DNA from 3 places in the Catellatospora chokoriensis genome. Region 1 is predicted to be linked to each of the others. Evidence: predicted binding sites of a transcription regulator. Region 1 holds the regulator's gene; each other region holds the start of a gene.
What was found. The regulator HrcA, encoded in region 1, represses chaperone genes, less so after heat shock. The targets are predictions, from matches to a motif close to GGTTNGCACNCTCNNNNNGAGNGTGCNAACC.
Positions count from the first base shown of each region.

Region 2: groES (co-chaperone GroES) is a predicted target of HrcA. The motif match lies at 2,112-2,142, and genes of this name have one in related genera.
Region 3: groL (chaperonin GroEL) is a predicted target of HrcA. The motif match lies at 2,377-2,407, and genes of this name have one in related genera.

Region 1 is NZ_JAAOTI010000015.1:58,197-63,971, forward strand. It holds gene hemW (radical SAM family heme chaperone HemW) at 1-795, shown strand, start outside; gene HAV39_RS22735 (DUF4870 domain-containing protein) at 801-1,301, opposite strand; gene hrcA (heat-inducible transcriptional repressor HrcA) at 1,532-2,554, shown strand; gene dnaJ (molecular chaperone DnaJ) at 2,597-3,727, shown strand; gene HAV39_RS22750 (16S rRNA (uracil(1498)-N(3))-methyltransferase) at 3,823-4,557, shown strand; gene HAV39_RS22755 (SDR family NAD(P)-dependent oxidoreductase) at 4,681-5,421, opposite strand; gene HAV39_RS22760 (histidine triad nucleotide-binding protein) at 5,469-5,775, shown strand, end outside.
Region 2 is NZ_JAAOTI010000013.1:214,699-220,473, forward strand. It holds gene groL (chaperonin GroEL) at 1-1,609, opposite strand, end outside; gene groES (co-chaperone GroES) at 1,678-1,992, opposite strand; gene HAV39_RS21025 (class I SAM-dependent methyltransferase) at 2,319-3,488, shown strand; gene ybaK (Cys-tRNA(Pro) deacylase) at 3,577-4,056, shown strand; gene HAV39_RS21035 (sugar ABC transporter substrate-binding protein) at 4,652-5,737, shown strand.
Region 3 is NZ_JAAOTI010000039.1:53,991-59,765, reverse strand. It holds gene HAV39_RS37845 (sugar porter family MFS transporter) at 1-445, shown strand, start outside; gene groL (chaperonin GroEL) at 654-2,276, opposite strand; gene HAV39_RS37835 (hypothetical protein) at 2,601-3,449, opposite strand; gene HAV39_RS37830 (hypothetical protein) at 3,446-4,429, opposite strand; gene HAV39_RS37825 (cold-shock protein) at 4,589-4,792, opposite strand; gene HAV39_RS37820 (serine hydrolase) at 5,114-5,775, shown strand, end outside.

The DNA of each region.
Region 1 (5,775 bases):
GCCGGGTTCACCCGGATCTCGCTGGGCATGCAGTCGGCGGCGCCCGGGGTGCTGCGCATCCTGGACCGCAAGCACACCGCGGGACGCGCCCCGGCCGCCGCGGTCGAGGCACGAGAGGCCGGGTTCGAGCACGTCAACCTGGACCTGATCTACGGCACGCCGGGGGAGACCGAGGACGACTTCGCCGCCTCGCTGGCCGCGGTGGTGGGGGCGGGGGTGGACCACGTCAGCGCGTACGCCCTGATCGTGGAGGACGGCACCCGCCTGTCGGCCCGGATCCGGCGCGGGGAGCTGGCGTCCCCGGACGACGACGTGGCCGCCGACCGCTACCTGGCGGCCGAGGCGGCGCTGTCCGCCGCCGGGCTGGACTGGTACGAGGTCTCCAACTGGGCCGCCGACGAGGCCGCGCGGTGCGCGCACAACCTGCTCTACTGGCAGGGCGGCGACTGGTGGGGCCTGGGGCCCGGGGCGCACAGCCACGTCGGCGGGGTGCGCTGGTGGAACGTCAAGCACCCGGCGCGGTACGCCGCCCGGCTGGCCGAGGGCCTGTCCCCGGGTCTGGGCCGGGAGATCCTCACCGCCGAGCAGCGGCACACCGAGGACGTGCTGCTCCGGCTGCGCCTGGTCGAGGGCCTGCCGCTGGAGGTGCTGGACGAGGCCGGGCGTGCCGCGGCGGGGCAGGCGCTGGCCGACGGGCTGCTGGAGCCCTCCGCGTACGCAGACGGCCGCGCGGCGCTGACGCTGCGCGGCCGTCTCCTCGCGGACGCGGTGGTCCACTCCCTGCTGGCCTGGTGAACTGCTTACTTGACCAGCTTCAGGAACGACATCGGGTACGTGTACAGCTGGCCCTCGTTGGCCTTGATGCCGGCCAGCACGCCGAAGACCACGCCGACCACGGTCGCGGCGAGCGCGATGAAGATCGGGATGATCAGGCAGCTGAGGATCCAGCAGACGATCGACACGATCGAGATGCCGATCTGGAAGTTCAGCGCCTCGACCGCGTGTGCGCGGGCCGCGGGCGACTTCGGGCCCTGCACCAGCAGCGCGATCAGCGGGGCGACCCAGCCGCCGCCACCGGCGCCGAGCAGCGCGCCGGCCGCACCGCCGAAGTGGGCGACCAGTGCCCAGGTCTTGTCGTCGTTGTTGGCGAAACCGGCCGGCGCGACGTTGCCGACGACCGGCGGCGGGCCGTAGCCACCGGGGGCGGACGGCGGGGGAGAAGCGGGGGCCGACGGCGGCTCGTAGGAGGGGGCCGAAGGAACCGGCGGCTCGGAAGAGCCGGGCGGGGTGGGTTCACTCATGCCCGCCAGGCTAGGTGTGTGGATCAATCGGCGCCAGTCAACACCCGTGACCGATAGGCGACACTCTGCGAACCGAATGGACGAGTTTACCGGGCGTCCACTTTGCCGATGGGTGCGAACGGTGTCGGATGCCGTGCGGGTGTCGACCCCGTCACCACGCCTATGCCGTCCGGGTGACGGCCCACGTAGACTGGCACTCACTCACGACGAGTGCCAGCCGGGAGGTGCGTATGGGTCTGGATGACCGCAAGCTCGAAGTGCTGCGTGCCATCGTCGAGGACTACGTCGCGACGCAGGAGCCCGTCGGGAGCAAGGCACTGGTCGAACGGCACGCCCTCGGTGTGTCCCCGGCGACAGTGCGCAACGACATGGCCGTCCTCGAGGAGGAGGGCTACATCCGCCAGCCGCACACCTCGGCCGGCCGGGTGCCGACCGACCGCGGCTACCGCCTGTTCGTCGACCGGCTGTCGCGGGTCAAGCCGCTCTCCCCGGCCGAGCGCCGGGCGATCGAGCGCTTCCTGGTCGGCGCGGTCGACCTCGACGACGTCGTGCACCGTGCGGTGCGGCTGCTGGCGCAGCTGACCCGCCAGGTCGCCGTCGTGCAGTACCCGAGCCTGACCCGCTCCTCCGTACGCCATCTGGAGCTGGTCCCGGTCTCCACCACCCGGCTGCTGCTGGTCATGATCACCGACACCGGCCGCGTCGAGCAGCGGGTCGTCGAGCTGCCCGGCCCGGTCGAGGTCGAGGAGATCACCGAGCTGCGCCGCACCCTCAACGCGACCCTGGTCGGCGTGAAGCTGGTGGACACCCCGCCGCTGGTGCAGGGCCTGGTGGAGCGGGCCGAGCCGCAGGCGAAGGCAACCATGAGCACGCTGGTCAGCGTCCTGCTGGAGACCCTCGTCGAGCGGCACGAGGAGCGCCTCGCGCTGGCCGGCACGTCGAACCTGGCCCGGATGGGCCCGCTGGACCTGACCACGGGCGCGCTGCGGCCGATCCTGGAGGCGCTCGAGGAGGAGGTCATCCTGCTCAAGCTCTTCGACGAGGTGAAGTCGGGCGCGGCCAGGGTGCGCATCGGCGACGAGAACGAGGTCGTCGACCTGCGGGCCACCTCGGTGGTCAGCACGGGCTACGGCCCGGGTGCGACCGTGGTGGGTGGGATGGGCATCGTCGGCCCGACCCGCATGGACTACCCCGGCACCATCGCCACCGTTCGCGCCGTCGCGCGTTACGTCGGCGAGATGCTGGGACATTGATTCCGAATTTCCTGTTGTTGCTGAACGAGGCTTGAGGACAGCGTGGCCAAGGACTACTACGGCATTCTCGGCGTTCCCAAGGACGCCGACGCCGACGACATCAAGCGGGCTTACCGCAAGCTCGCCCGTCAGTACCACCCGGACGTCAATCCGGACCCGGCCGCGGCGGAGAAGTTCAAGGACATCAACAACGCGTACGAGGTGCTGTCCGACGACCAGAAGCGTCGGATGGTCGACCTGGGCGGGGACCCGCTCGCGCCGGGCGGAGGCGGCGCGGGTCCGGGCGGTCCCGGCGGCGGCCCGTTCGTCGGCTTCCAGGACATCATGGACGCGTTCTTCGGCGGCAGCGGCTCGCGCGGCCCGCGCCCGCGCACCCGCCCCGGCGCCGACGCGATCCTGCGGCTGGACCTCGACCTGTTCGAGACCGCGTTCGGCGTCGAGGCGCCGATCACCGTGGACACCGCGGTGCTCTGCACCACCTGCTCGGGAGCCGGCACCGCCGCGGGCACCCACCCGCAGACCTGCGACACCTGCGGCGGCCGCGGCGAGGTGCAGTCGGTGCAGCGCACCTTCCTGGGCCAGGTCGTGTCGTCGCGCCCGTGCAACGCCTGCCAGGGCTTCGGCACCACCATCCCGCACCCGTGCCCGACCTGCGCCGGCGACGGCCGGGTCCGCACCCGCCGCAGCCTGACCGTCAAGATCCCGGCAGGCGTCGAGGACGGCATGCGCATCCGGCTGGCCAACCAGGGCGAGGTCGGCCCCGGCGGCGGCCCCTCCGGCGACCTCTACGTGGAGATCCACGAGCGGGCCCACGACGTGTACGCGCGCAAGGGCGACGACCTGCACTGCAAGGTCACCGTCCCGATGACCGCCGCCGCCCTGGGCACCCGCCTCACCATCAAGACCCTGGACTCCGAGGAGCAGGTGGAGGTCAAGCCGGGCACCCAGCCCAACTCCACCCTGCGCATCCGCGCCAAGGGCGTCCCGCACCTGCGCGGCACCGGCCGTGGCGACCTCTTCGTGCACCTCGACGTCCGCACCCCCACCCGCCTGGACGGCGAGCAGGAGCGCATGCTCCGCGAGTTCGCCCGCCTCCGCGGCGAGGAGGTCGCCGAACTCTCCAAGCAGGGCGGCTTCTTCTCCCGAGTCCGCGACGCCTTCAACGGCCACTGACGGCCCGCCCCTGCCGCGTTGATCATGAACTTATGGACGTGTTCGACGGCGTGTCACTCCCATAAGTTCATGATCAACGTTGGAGGGTGTGGCACGTGAGCGCGCCGCTGTTTCTGGTCGACGAACTGCCGGGTGAGGGCCTCTACACGCTCGGCGGGGCGGAGGGCCACCACGCCGCGACCGTGCAGCGGCTGCGGGTGGGCGAGGCGCTGCTGCTCGCCGACGGGCGGGGTGGCGTGGCGTCCGCGGTGGTCCGGGCCGTCGGCAAGGGCGCGCTCGACGTCACCGTCATCGATCGGCGGTACGTCGACGCGCCCGACCCGCGCCTGGTCGTCGCCCAGGGCATCGCCAAGGGCGACCGGGGTGAGCTGGCCGTGCAGGCGATGACCGAGGTCGGCGTGGACGAGATCCTGCCCTGGGCCGCGTCCCGCAGCGTCGCCCAGTGGCGCGGCGACAGGGGCGCGAAGTCCCGCGAGAAGTGGGCGGCGGTGGCCCGTGAGGCCGCCAAGCAGGCCCGCCGCACCTGGCTGCCGGTGGTCGGCGGCGACCCCGACCTGTCCACGAAGCAGCTGACCCAGCGCCTTTCTGCCGCCTCAGCCGCGTTCGTGCTGCACGAGGAGGCAACCGAGCGGCTCGCCCAGGTCCAACTGCCGACCGCAGGGGAGATCGTGCTGGTCGTGGGGCCCGAGGGCGGAATCGACGACGCCGAGCTGAAGGCGTTCACGGCGGCCGGTGCGGTCGCGGTGCGCCTGGGCGACAACGTGCTGCGCACCTCGACGGCCGGCGTCGCGGCCCTCAGCGTCCTCGCCGCCCGCCTCCACCGCTGGTGACCCGGCCCGCCTGACCGGTGCCGCCTTGATCGTCCGACTTGCCAGGCAAGTGGGCGAAAGCGCGCTCAAGATGCGCACATCTGCCCGGCAAGTCGAGCGATCAAGGCCGGGCAGGGCGGTGGGTCAGCGGAGGTGGGAGGCGCCGTTGAGGTCGAGGACGGCGCCGGAGGCCCATTCGGCGGCGGGGTCGGCGAGCCAGAGCACGGCGGCGGCGATCTCCTCGGGGCGGGCGACGCGGCCGAAGGGGCTCTGCGTGGCCTGCTCGGCCCCGCGGGGGACCTTGTAGGCGGCGTTGGTCTCGTCCTCCTGGACGTATCCGGGCGCGACCGTGGCGACGCCGATGCGGTACGGGGCCAGCGCGACGGCGAGGGACTGGCCCATGGCGTGCAGGCCGGCCTTGGCGGCGCCGTATGCGGGCTGGCCCGGCTCGCCGCGGTAGGCCCCGCGGGAGCCGACGTTGATGACGCGAGCGGGTGGGGAGCCCGGTGGGCGGCCCAGCATGTGCCGGACGGCGCAGTAGGTGACGTTCGCGGGGCCGGTCAGGTTCACCGCGAGCGTGCGTGCCCACAGCTCCTGCCACTCGGCGTAGGAGACCCCGGTGATCGGGTGCGGGTAGGCCTGCCCGGCGTTGTTGACCAGCACGTCGAGCCCGCCCAGCGCCTCGGCGGCGGCGTCGACCATGGCGGCCACGGCAGCCGGGTCGGCCAGGTCTGCCCGTACGACGACATGCCCTTCGCCGGGCAGCGCGGCCCGCAGCGACGCGGCGAGGTCGGCGGAGTCGCGGTGGTGGATCGCGACCCGGTCGCCGTGGGCGGCGAACGCGGCCGCCACGGCCCGGCCGACGCCGCGCGACGCTCCGGTCACCAGCACCGCACGTGGCTTTGACCTGAGGTGAGCCTACGATCTGTCTCGTGACCGTTGCCGACTGCCTGTTCTGCCGCATCGTGGCGGGGGAGATCCCCGCGACGGTGGTCGCCGAGACCGAGCGCACCCTCGCGTTCCGCGACATCGCCCCGAAGGCCCCCACCCACGTGCTGGTGATCCCCAAGGAGCACTACGCGGACGTCGCGTCGCTGGCCTCGGACAATCCGGCCCTGGCCGGCGAGGTGCTGGGCACCGTCGCCGACGTGGCCACCGCCGAGGGCGTGGTCGGCGACGGCTTCCGGGTGATCTTCAATACCGGCGCGTCGGTGGGGCAGAGCGTGTTCCACGCGCACG
Region 2 (5,775 bases), on a different contig from region 1:
AGTGGCCGTGGCCGCCGTTGCCCGCGGGCTCGGCCTTGGCCGGCTTCTCGACCACCAGGGACTCGGTGGTGAGCAGCAGGCCGGCGATCGACGCGGCGTTGATGGCCGCGTTGCGGGTCACCTTCACCGGGTCGACGATGCCGGACTTGACCAGGTCGACGAACTCGCCCTTGGCCGCGTCGAGGCCGGTGCCCCAGTCGCTGCCCTGGACCTTCTGCACGATGACGTAGCCGTCGTGGCCGGCGTTCTGCGCGATCCAGCGCAGCGGCTCGACCAGCGCCTTGCGCACGATCGAGACGCCGACCTTCTCCTCGCCGGTGAAGCCGAGGTCGTCGTCGAGCACGCTCACGATCTGAGCGAGCGCGGCGCCGCCGCCGGGCACGATGCCCTCCTCGACCGCCGCGCGAGTGGCCGCGATGGCGTCCTCGATGCGGTGCTTGCGCTCCTTCATCTCGACCTCGGTCGCGGCGCCGACCTTGATGACGGCGATGCCGCCGGACAGCTTGGCCAGGCGCTCGCCCAGCTTCTCCTTGTCCCAGTCGGAGTCCGAGGCCTCGATCTCCTTGCGGATCTGCGAGACGCGCGAGTCGACCTCGTCCTGCGAGCCGCCACCGTCCACGATCGTGGTGGTGTCCTTGGTGATGACCGCGCGACGCGCCTGGCCGAGCTGCTCCAGGGTGACGGCGTCGAGCTTGTAGCCCAGCTCGGGCGCGATCAGCTCGCCGCCGGTGAGCACGGCCAGGTCCTGCAGCATCGCCTTGCGGCGGTCGCCGAAGCCGGGGGCCTTCACCGCGGCGACCTTGACGGTCTTGCGGATCGAGTTCACCACCAGCGTGCTCAGCGCCTGGCCGTCGACGTCCTCGGCCACGATCAGCAGCGGCTTGCTGGTCTGGAGCACCTTCTCCAGCAGCGGCAGCAGCTCCTCGATCGAGGAGATCTTGCTGGTGGTGATGAGGATGTACGGGTCGTCCAGCACGGCCTCGCCCGACTCGGGGTCGGTGACGAAGTGCGGCGAGATGAAGCCCTTGTCGAACTGCATGCCCTCGGTGATGTCGAGCTCGGTGGTCATGGTCGAGCCCTCTTCGACGGTGATGACACCGTCCCGGCCGACCTTGTCCATCGCCTCGGCGATCAGCTCACCGATGGTGGAGTCCTGCGCCGAGATCGTCGCGACCTGCGCGATGTCCGACTTGTCGGCGACCGGGGTCGCCTTGGCCAGCAGCGCGTCGCTGATCTTGGTGACGGCCGCGTCGATGCCGCGCTTGATGCCCGCCGGGTTGGTGCCCGCGGTCACGTTGCGCAGGCCCTCGCGGACCATCGCCTGGGCCAGCACGGTGGCCGTGGTGGTGCCGTCACCGGCGACGTCGTTGGTCTTCGTCGCCACCTCCTTGACCAGTTGCGCGCCCAGGTTCTCGTACGGGCTCGACAGCTCGATCTCCTTGGCGATGGTGACGCCGTCGTTGGTGATCGTGGGCGCGCCGAACTTCTTGTCCAGCACCACGTTGCGGCCCTTCGGGCCGAGCGTGACCTTGACAGCGTCGGCGAGCGCGTTGACACCGTGCTCCAGCAGGTGCCGTGCGTCGTCGGAGAAGCTAAGGATCTTAGGCATCAATCGTCTCCCTTAAACGTCACGATGCCCCGGCTCGCCCTCGCGGGCGGGCCGGGGCATCGCACGGATCACTTCTCGACGACCGCGAGGACGTCGCGGGCGGAGAGCAGCAGGTACTCCTCGCCGGCGTACTTGACCTCGGTGCCGCCGTACTTCGAGTAGATGACCTTGTCACCCACCTTGACGTCGACCGGGATGCGGGTGCCCTTGTCGTCGACGCGGCCGGGGCCGACAGCGAGGACGGTGCCCTCCTGCGGCTTCTCCTTGGCGGTGTCGGGGATCACGAGGCCCGACGCGGTGGTGGTCTCAGCCTCGTTCGCCTGGACCAGGATCCGGTCCTCGAGCGGCTTGATCGCAACCTTCGTCGCGGTAGTCACGAGCATACCCTCCTGGGGTATAGCCCCGGGATCTCGCGGCACGAGACCCGGGTGTTGTCTTCTGGTCAAGTCTTCGCCCGAGCGTTGCCGTCGTCGCGGGTGTCGGCCGCGCCGGGCGGGTCATGCGTTAGCACTCTGCATGGCAGGGTGCTAACTCCGAACATTATGCCGCGTCTAGCACTCAGTCAAGGAGAGTGCCAGCCGCCACTAGGTGAATTATCCGATTCACCTGGTGTCCAGCGCTCACCGGGGGCGTGTCGCGCCCGACTGTGACGTCCTCGATCCACCCGCCGCCGCCGGAGTCCGCGCGCGGCCGCTGCCAGAATGAGGGCGTGGACCTCGATCAGCTCGCGCAGCTGCGTACCCCCGACGGTGTGGCGGCGCTGGACCTGGCCGCGAAGCTGGCCGGGACCGACGAGCTGGCCGCCGCCTCGGCGCTGCGGGCCCGCGGCGTGCCACCCGGCCTCGCCGCCGCCGCCCTCACCCAGGTCGCGCTGCGCGGTCGGGCCGCCGCCAAGTTCGGTGCGGACGCCGGGCGGGTCTTCCTCACCCGCGCCGGGCTGGAGCAGGCCACCCGCGAGATCGTCGCGACCCGGCGCGCGGCCCGGCTGCGTGCCGCCGGGGCGACGGTCCTGGCCGACCTGGGCTGCGGCCTCGGCGCCGACCTGCGCGCCGTCGCCGCCACCGGCATCCGGGCGTACGGCGTCGACGCCGACCCGCTCACCGCCGCCTGCGCCGCGCTCAACGCCCCCCAGGCGACCGTGACCTGCGGCGACGCGCGCGACTTCGACCTGAGCCAGGTCGACGCGGTGTTCTGCGACCCGGCTCGGCGCAGCGGGGGCCGGCGCGTGTTCCGGCCCGAGGACTACTCGCCGCCGTGGGACTGGGTGGTGTCGCTGCCGCAGCGGGTGCCGCACACGGTGCTCAAGCTCGCCCCCGGCATCGACCAGGCGCTGCTGCCCCCGGGTTGCGAGCTGGAACTGGTGTCGGTCGACGGCGACGTGGTCGAGGCCGCCGCCTGGTGCGGCCCGCTGGCGTCGTCGCCGCGCCGGGCCACGGTGTTCCGCGACGGCGTCCCGCACGAGCTCACCGGCACCGGCGAGCAGACCGCGCCGGTCGCCCCGCCCGGCCGCTACGTGACCGACCCCGACGGCGCGGTGGTCCGCGCCCACCTGGTCGCCGAGTTCGCCGCCGCCCATGACGGCTGGCTGGCCGACCCGAACATCGCCTACATCTGGTCCGACACCCCGATCGCCTCCCCGTTCGGCCGCTGCTTCGCCGTCGACGAGGTCGTCCCGTTCTCCCTCAAGCGCCTGCGCGCCACGCTGCGCGACCGCGGTGTGGGCCGCCTGGAGATCCTCAAACGCGGCAGCGCCCTCGACGTCGAACAGCTCCGCCGAGACCTCCGCCTCGCCGGCCCCCGCCCCGCCTCCCTCCTCCTCACCCGCACCGGCACCGCCCCCCTCGCCATCCTCGCCACCCCCCTCCCCCCACCGGGTTGATCATGAACCTGTGGACGTGTTCGACGGCGTGTCGTGTCCACAAGTCCCTGATCGATTCCCGTGCCCGCGGCGGCGGTAGCATCGCGGCGTGGCCAGCCAGGGGACTCCCGCGACAGCACTGCTCACCAAGCAGAAGGTGAAGCACACGCTGCACCCGTACGAGGTCTCGCCCGACTCTCCCAACTACGGCGCGCTGGTCGCCGAGGCCATCGGCGCCGACCCGGCGAGCGTGTTCAAGACGCTGGTCACCGAGGTCGACGGCGCGCTCACGGTGGCTGTGGTGCCGGTGACCGGCGAGATCGACCTCAAGGCGCTCGCCGCGGCGGCCGGCGGCAAGAAGGCGGCCATGGCCGACCGTGACCTCGCCGAGAAGACCACCGGCTACGTCCGCGGCGGCATCAGCCCGCTCGGCCAGCGCAAACGCCTGCCCACGGTGATCGACCGGTCGGCCCTCGACAGCGATCTGATCTACGTCTCCGCCGGCAAGCGCGGCCTCCAGCTCCGCCTGGCACCGACCGATCTGGTCCGCCTCACCTCGGCCACCCTCGCCCCCATCGCCCGCGCCTGACCCGCACCCGCCTTCGGGCCGCCGGCGCACGTCGCGCAGCGGGCGAGCCGCCGGGCGGCCCCGGGCCCACGGTGGGCCGACGCCACGGATCATCCTCGGTGCCATCACCGATACATCCCGGTTTGTCATCGCCTGCGCGCCACCACGGGCCTGCCCTCGCCCCCGGCCGCCACGACGCGGAAGAGCCCAGCTGACCAAAATGCCCGGCCGAGCACCCTTCGCCGCCCCGCTCACCCCACCACCCCCGTGCCCCCCCCGGACCCACCACGCCAAGATCACGAAGATCTTGCGCGAACGGTTGTCCAATTGCCGGGATTGAGTGTGTCGTACCCACAGTTCACGCAAGATCGGCGGTTCGGGAAAGGGCAGCGAGCGGGCGGGTTACGGGGACGTTGCTGAATTGTTATTGCCAACAACAAACCTTGGGCTTGCGCGTTTGTATTTGTTGCGCATACGTTGTCGCACACAACAAAACCCCGTGTGACCGGCCTCACGCACTGATGAACGCTGTTGGACTCGCCTGGTCCCGGAACCCGGCGGGGCCGCCCGCACCACCTGAATACACACCCCTGAATCCGAGAGGATTTGAGCAACGATGCGCAAAGGGATCCTGGCTGTAGCCATGACCGGCCTGATGGCCGTCAGCGGCTTGGCCGCCTGTGCGGAAGACGCCCAGCCCGCCGACTCGAAGACGCCGTTCGTCGGCGTCATCCTGCCGGACAGCAAGTCCTCGGCCCGCTGGGAGACCGCGGACCGCAAGTACCTGGAGGAGGCCTTCAAGGCCGCCAACGTCAAGTACGACATCCAGAACGCCCAGGGTGACAAGACCCAGTTCCAGAGCCTGGCCGACCAGATGATCACCAAGGGCGTCACCGTCCTGGTCATCGTCAACCTCGACTCCGGCACCGGCAAGGCCGTGCTGGACAAGGCCGCGGCGCAGGGCATCCCGACCATCGACTACGACCGGCTCACGCTGGGCGGCAACGCGAAGTACTACGTGTCCTTCGACAACGTCGCGGTCGGCCGCCTGCAGGGTGAGGGCCTGGTCAAGTGCCTCACCGAGAAGGGCGCCAAGAACCCGGCCATCGCGCAGCTGAACGGCTCGCCGACCGACAACAACGCGACCCTCTTCAAGGAGGGCGGCGTGTCGGTGCTGAAGCCGAAGTACGACGCCAAGGAGTACACCCTCGTCGACGACCAGGCCGTGCCGGACTGGGACAACGCGCAGGGCGGCGTGATCTTCGAGCAGATGATGACCAAGGCCAACCTCAAGATCGACGGCGTGCTCGCCGCGAACGACGGCCTGGGCAACGCGGCGATCTCGATCCTGAAGAAGAACAAGATGAACGGCAAGGTCCCGGTCACCGGCCAGGACGCGACCGTGCAGGGCCTGCAGAACATCCTCCTCGGCGACCAGTGCATGACCGTGTACAAGGCCGTCAAGAAGGAGGCCACCGCGACCGCCGAGCTGGCGATCGCCCTGGCCCAGGGTCAGACCAAGTCCGTCTCGCAGACCACCAAGGACTCCGAGACCGGCAAGGACGTGCCCTCGGTCCTGCTGGAGCCGCAGGCGATCTACTTCAACAACGTGAAGGACGTCGTCACCGACGGCTACGTCACCAAGGCAGAGCTGTGCACCGCCGACTTCGCGGCCAAGTGCACCGAGGCCGGCATCAGCTGACCTGATTGCTCAACCGAATGTGGTCCCTGGGGGTCGCA
Region 3 (5,775 bases), on a different contig from region 1:
CGACAAGGTCGGCCGCAAGCCGCTGCTGCTCGTCGGCGCGGCCGGCATGGTGCTCACGCTCGGCGCGATGGCCTGGTGCTTCTCCACCGCCACGCAAACGATCGGGGCCAACGGCGAGACGCTGACCACGCTCAGCCCGGCGATCGGCAAGGTCGCCCTGGTCGCCGCGAACCTGTACGTGGTCGCCTTCGGCATGAGCTGGGGACCGGTGGTCTGGGTGCTGCTCGGCGAGATGTTCAACAACAAGATTCGCGCCACCGCGCTGGCCGTCGCCGCAGCCGCCCAGTGGATCGCGAACTGGCTGATCAGCACCACCTTCCCGGCGCTGTCGAACATCGGCCTGACCTTCGCCTACGGCCTGTACGCCCTGTTCGCCCTGCTCGCCTTCCTCTTCGTCTGGAAAGCCGTCCGCGAAACCAAGGGCCGCGAACTCGAAGCCATGTAACCCGTCCCCGCCCACCATGATCGTTCGACTTGCCTGGCACCTGTGCGTATCTTGAGCTCCCCTTCGCCCACTTGCCAGGCAAGTCGAACGATCAAGGCGACGCCCCGCCCAGCGGGCGGCGGGTGGCGGGGAACGGCGAAGGCCCCCGAGCCGGAGCTCGGGGGCCTTCGTCGTGTTCAGGTGGTGCGGTGGAACGGATCCTGACGGATCAGAAGTCCATCTCGCCGCCGCCGGGGCCGGCGGGCGCAGCGGCCGCCTTCTCCGGCTTGTCGGCCACGACGGCCTCGGTGGTGAGGAACAGGGCCGCGATCGAGGCCGCGTTCTGCAGCGCCGAGCGGGTCACCTTGGCGGGGTCGAGGATGCCGGCCTTCAGCAGGTCGACGTACTCGCCGGTGGCAGCGTTGAGGCCCCAGCCGGGCTCCAGGTTGCGCACCTTCTCCACCACGACGCCACCCTCGAGGCCCGCGTTGACGGCGATCTGCCGCAGCGGGGCGTCGAGCGCGACCTTGACGATGTTGGCACCGGTGGCCTCGTCGCCCGAGAGGTCCAGCTTCTCGAACGCGGTCTTGCCGGCCTGCACGAGCGCCACGCCACCACCGGCGACGATGCCCTCCTCGACGGCCGCCTTCGCGTTGCGAACGGCGTCCTCGATGCGGTGCTTGCGCTCCTTGAGCTCGACCTCGGTGGCCGCGCCGACCTTGATGACCGCGACACCGCCGGCCAGCTTGGCCAGGCGCTCCTGCAGCTTCTCGCGGTCGTAGTCGGAGTCCGACTTCTCGATCTCGGCGCGGATCTGGTTCACCCGGCCGTTGATCTGGTCGGCGTCACCGGAGCCGTCGACGATCGTGGTCTCGTCCTTGGTGACCACGACCTTGCGGGCGCGGCCCAGCATGTCGAGCCCGGTGCTGTCGAGCTTGAGGCCGACCTCCTCGGACACGACCTGGCCACCGGTCAGGATCGCGATGTCCTGCAGCATGGCCTTGCGGCGGTCGCCGAAGCCCGGGGCCTTGACGGCGACGGACTTGAAGGTGCCACGGATCTTGTTGACGATCAGGGTGGCCAGGGCCTCGCCCTCGACGTCCTCGGCGATGATCAGCAGCGGCTTGCCGCTCTGCATGACCTTCTCGAGGATCGGCAGCATGTCCTTGACGTTGCTGATCTTGCCGTTGACGATGAGCAGGTAGGGGTCCTCCAGGACCGCCTCCATGCGCTCAGGGTCGGTGATGAAGTAGGCCGAGTTGAAGCCCTTGTCGAAGCGCATACCCTCGGTGAGCTCCAGCTCCAGCCCGAAGGTGTTGCTCTCCTCGACGGTGATGACGCCTTCCTTGCCGACCTTGTCCATCGCCTCGGCGATGATCTCGCCGACGGTCGGGTCAGCCGCGGAGATCGAGGCGGTGGAGGCGATCTGCTCCTTCGTCTCGACGTCCTTGGCGAGCTTCGAAAGCTCCTCCGCCACCGACGCGACGGCAGCCTCGATGCCCCGCTTCAGGGCCATCGGGTTCGCACCGGCGGCAACGTTGCGCAGGCCCTCGCGAACCAGCGCCTGGGCCAGGACGGTCGCCGTCGTCGTGCCGTCACCGGCGACGTCGTCGGTCTTCTTGGCGACCTCCTTGACCAGCTCAGCGCCGATCTTCTCGTACGGGTCCTCGAGCTCGATCTCCTTGGCGATGCTCACACCATCGTTGGTGATGGTGGGGGCGCCCCACTTCTTCTCGAGCACAACGTTGCGGCCCTTGGGGCCGAGCGTCACCTTTACGGCGTCAGCGAGGACGTTCATTCCCCGCTCGAGGCCGCGGCGAGCCTCCTCGTCGAACGCGATAATCTTGGCCATAACGGCGTTGTCCTCCTGGACAATCCGAGGTCGGAGAGCTGGCCCGCGACGACCGGCTGCCACCATTCGGCAGCCCCGCAACTCCGACTTCTGGTCTCGTATTTGGCACTCACACGAGGAGAGTGCCAATCACCTGTTTAGCACTCTCGACCCCCGAGTGCAAGCGAACACGGGATGATCACAACCTTTCCCGGACGCGCCCCGCCGAGCCGCGTACGCCTTCCCCCGCAGGTGTATTACCTGGCAGTACCCGTGCGGAACAGCCGTCGACGTGATCGCGGACAGGCTCCGCGCCGGCCACCGGCCGGGCGGCGGCCGCGGGGTTCACCGGACGCGACCGAGGTCGATCACGACGGGCTCGAACACCTCCGGCGCGGGCTCGGCAGCGGGCGAAACGGGCAGGCCCGTCCGGCGCAGGTAGGCCACCGCGAGCGCGGTCGTCGTCACGGCCGACGTCGCGATGCCGAGCGCCGAGTCCTTCGCCACCCGTACACCCACCAGCCACGTGTACTCGCCCCCGGGTGCGAGCAGCCTGATCAGCGCGTGGTCGGCCACGTTGTCGACGGCCAGGCCGAACGCCAGCACCGCGACGATCTGCCCGACGGTGGCAGCCCGGCTGTGCGCCAGCCACCAGGCCCGCACCGGTCCGCGCCGTTCGAACAGCACGACCAGGGGCAGCAGCGCGGTGGCGAAGGTGAGATACCAGCCGCCGGCGGCCGTCGCCACGGCAGCCACCTCGTATTCCATCGTCCGGTTCAGCAGCGCGTATACGAGGTACACCCTGCCTGCGGCCTCGATCAGGCCGAACCCGATCAACCACAGGGCCAGCCGGCCGGAATCCCGCAGTCCCAGGCGCAACGCCGCACCCGTGCGCACCCGGTCTCCCTCGACCGCGCCGCGGAACACCCGGACCGCCGCCGACCAGGCCCAGGCGTTGCACACGCCGGTCAGCACCGCGGGCAGCGCGTAGATGAGGGCCAGCTGGACCGGTCTGTCCAGGCTGAGGAGCATCCCGCCGCCTCCGGCCAGGACCGTCAGCGGCAGTATGCCGACGACGAGCAGCCCGCCCAGCTCGGTGACCACGCCGATCACCAGCAGCGGCCGCCGGCAGGACCACAGCAGGGTGACCGTCTCGCCCAGCCAGGACGGCCGGGCCGGGCTCGGTTCGGTCACCGGGCCAGTTCCTCGACCAGCTGTCGGGTGGAGGCGGGGCCTTCCGCGCCGCGGCGCTCGGCGTACGTGATGAGGATGCCGCTGAACATCACCATCGTCAGCGGGATCTCGATGACGGCGGTGAGCAGGGTGGCGCCGCCGCCGACCGCGACGGTCATGGCGTCGTCGCCCGCGGGGACCAGCGCGGTGACGATCCCGCCGGCCACCTGGTCGATGACGGAGCCGGCGGCCAGCGTGAGTCCGAGCAGCAGCAGCCGCCCGGCGGTGGGCCAGAACGCGGCGTGCAGCAGCGTGCTCGACCGGCGCAGCGGCCCACGGCGTTCGAACAGGAAAGCCGGCCCGACCAGCGCGATCACCATCATGAGGTACGTGGCGACCAGCAGCACCGGGATCAGCCCGAGCAGGGAGGCGATCTGGACGCAGCACGCCGCGACGGCGACCACGCCGAGGCCGACGAGCAGGTAGGCCAGCACCTGCCAGGCGGCCAGGCCGAGCATGCGGCGCAGCCCGTAGCGCATCGCCTCGCCGACCGTGACGGGCAGCCCGGCCGCCTGACGGGTGGCGAGGTGGGTGGCCGCGGCGTAGCCGAGCATCTGCAGGATCAGCACCACCACCACGTACGCGGCCGCGGTCGCGCCGAGGGCGGCGATCAGCTCCTCGCCCCCGGTGCGGCCGAGGCCGGCCAGGTCGATCCCGCCGCTCGCGACCACACCGGCGAGGGCCAGCGCACCGAACACGACGGTCGGCAGCAGGTGGCTGAGCGCGAAGATGACGAGCAGCTGCTGCCAGCCGCGCCGCAGCACGCCGCCCACCCGGAAGCTCCAGCCGCTGAATCCCTGCGCTTCCGGGTTGACCAGCGGGTCGTGCTCGGCGCCGAAGTCGGGCATGGCCTCGCGGTATGCCTCGTCGGGCGGCCGGAAACCCTGTTCGGCGGGCAGCGGTCCGCCCGCGTCGTACGGGTTCGGGGTCGACTCGGACATGCGCGCTCCAGCTCAGGGCGAAGGGTCGCCCAGTGTGGCACGCCCGCGCGCACCCCGCTGTCCCCTGCTCTGGCCGACCACCCCGGAACAGCTGGAAGGGCCCCGATCCTGTGGGATCAGAGCCCTTTCCGTTCTACTCAAGCTTTGATGGCCAAGCGGTCAGGCGATGACCCGGACCTTCTCAGCCTGGGGGCCCTTCTGGCCCTGGGCGATTTCGAACTCAACGCGCTGACCGTCGTCGAGCGCCTTGTAGCCGTCCATCTCGATCGCGGAGAAGTGGACGAACACGTCCTGCCCTCCGTCGACCGCGATGAAGCCGTAGCCCTTCTCGCTGTTGAACCACTTGACGGTGCCCTGTGCCACGGTGCACTTCCTCACTTCTGTAAAGCTGGGCGGTCCTCAGCGGGCCACCCCCGGCTGGTGTTGTCAGCCGTCCTCGCACGCTACACGAGCACCGGTACCCTCGCACAGCCCCAAAACGGACCTGTAATGCTCCCATTACAGTTCGACAGTCGGCAATCTGACCATGAGCGCGCTCTATCGCGTGACCGGGCGGGCCACCGGGGGGTTGGGTGGAACGTGGACTACCGCCGCCGCATCCGTTCGCGCCGTCTGCCGGCCGCTTTCATGCCCCTCGTAGCGACGGGCGTGTGCGCCGTCGCCTTACTCGTGATCGGTGGGGCGATGCAATGGGCATTGCACCACGGCACGAATGCGGCGCCGCCGGGCGGCTCCCAGGACCGCGAGTCGGCGTCACCCGCCCGGCTGGAACTTCCCCCCGTACGACTGGACACCGAGGGCTTCGCCAGCTGGGCGATGCTGGACCGGCGCACCGGCCAGATCGCCGGCTCCTCCAACCTGGACGCCACGAGCGACACCATGTCCCTGATCAAGGTGTGGCTCGCCGCCGACTTCCTGCGCCGCACCGACTACCCCGACGAGCGCAGTCTGAACCGGTTGATCATCATGATCCGCGACTCGGACAACAAGGCCGCGTACGAGTTCTACGAGCGCAACGGCGGCCGGGCCGGCATCGAGCGCATGGTCGAGATCTGCGGGCTGACCGAGTCGAAGCCCTACAAGATCGACGGCTACTGGTCGAACACCGAGGTCTCGGCGCGCGACGTGGCACGGCTGGGGGCCTGCGTGGCCGACGGCCGGGCGGCGGGACCGCATTGGACGGACTGGCTGCTGACCCAGATGCGCCTGGTGCGCGGCGTCGGCGACTTCGGGCCCCGGGCGGTGTTCCCGCCTGAGGTCGCGGCGACCATCGCCATCAAGAACGGCTGGCTGCTGCGCACGGAGGACAAGCTGTGGCACATGGCCTGCCTCGCGGTCACCGACAA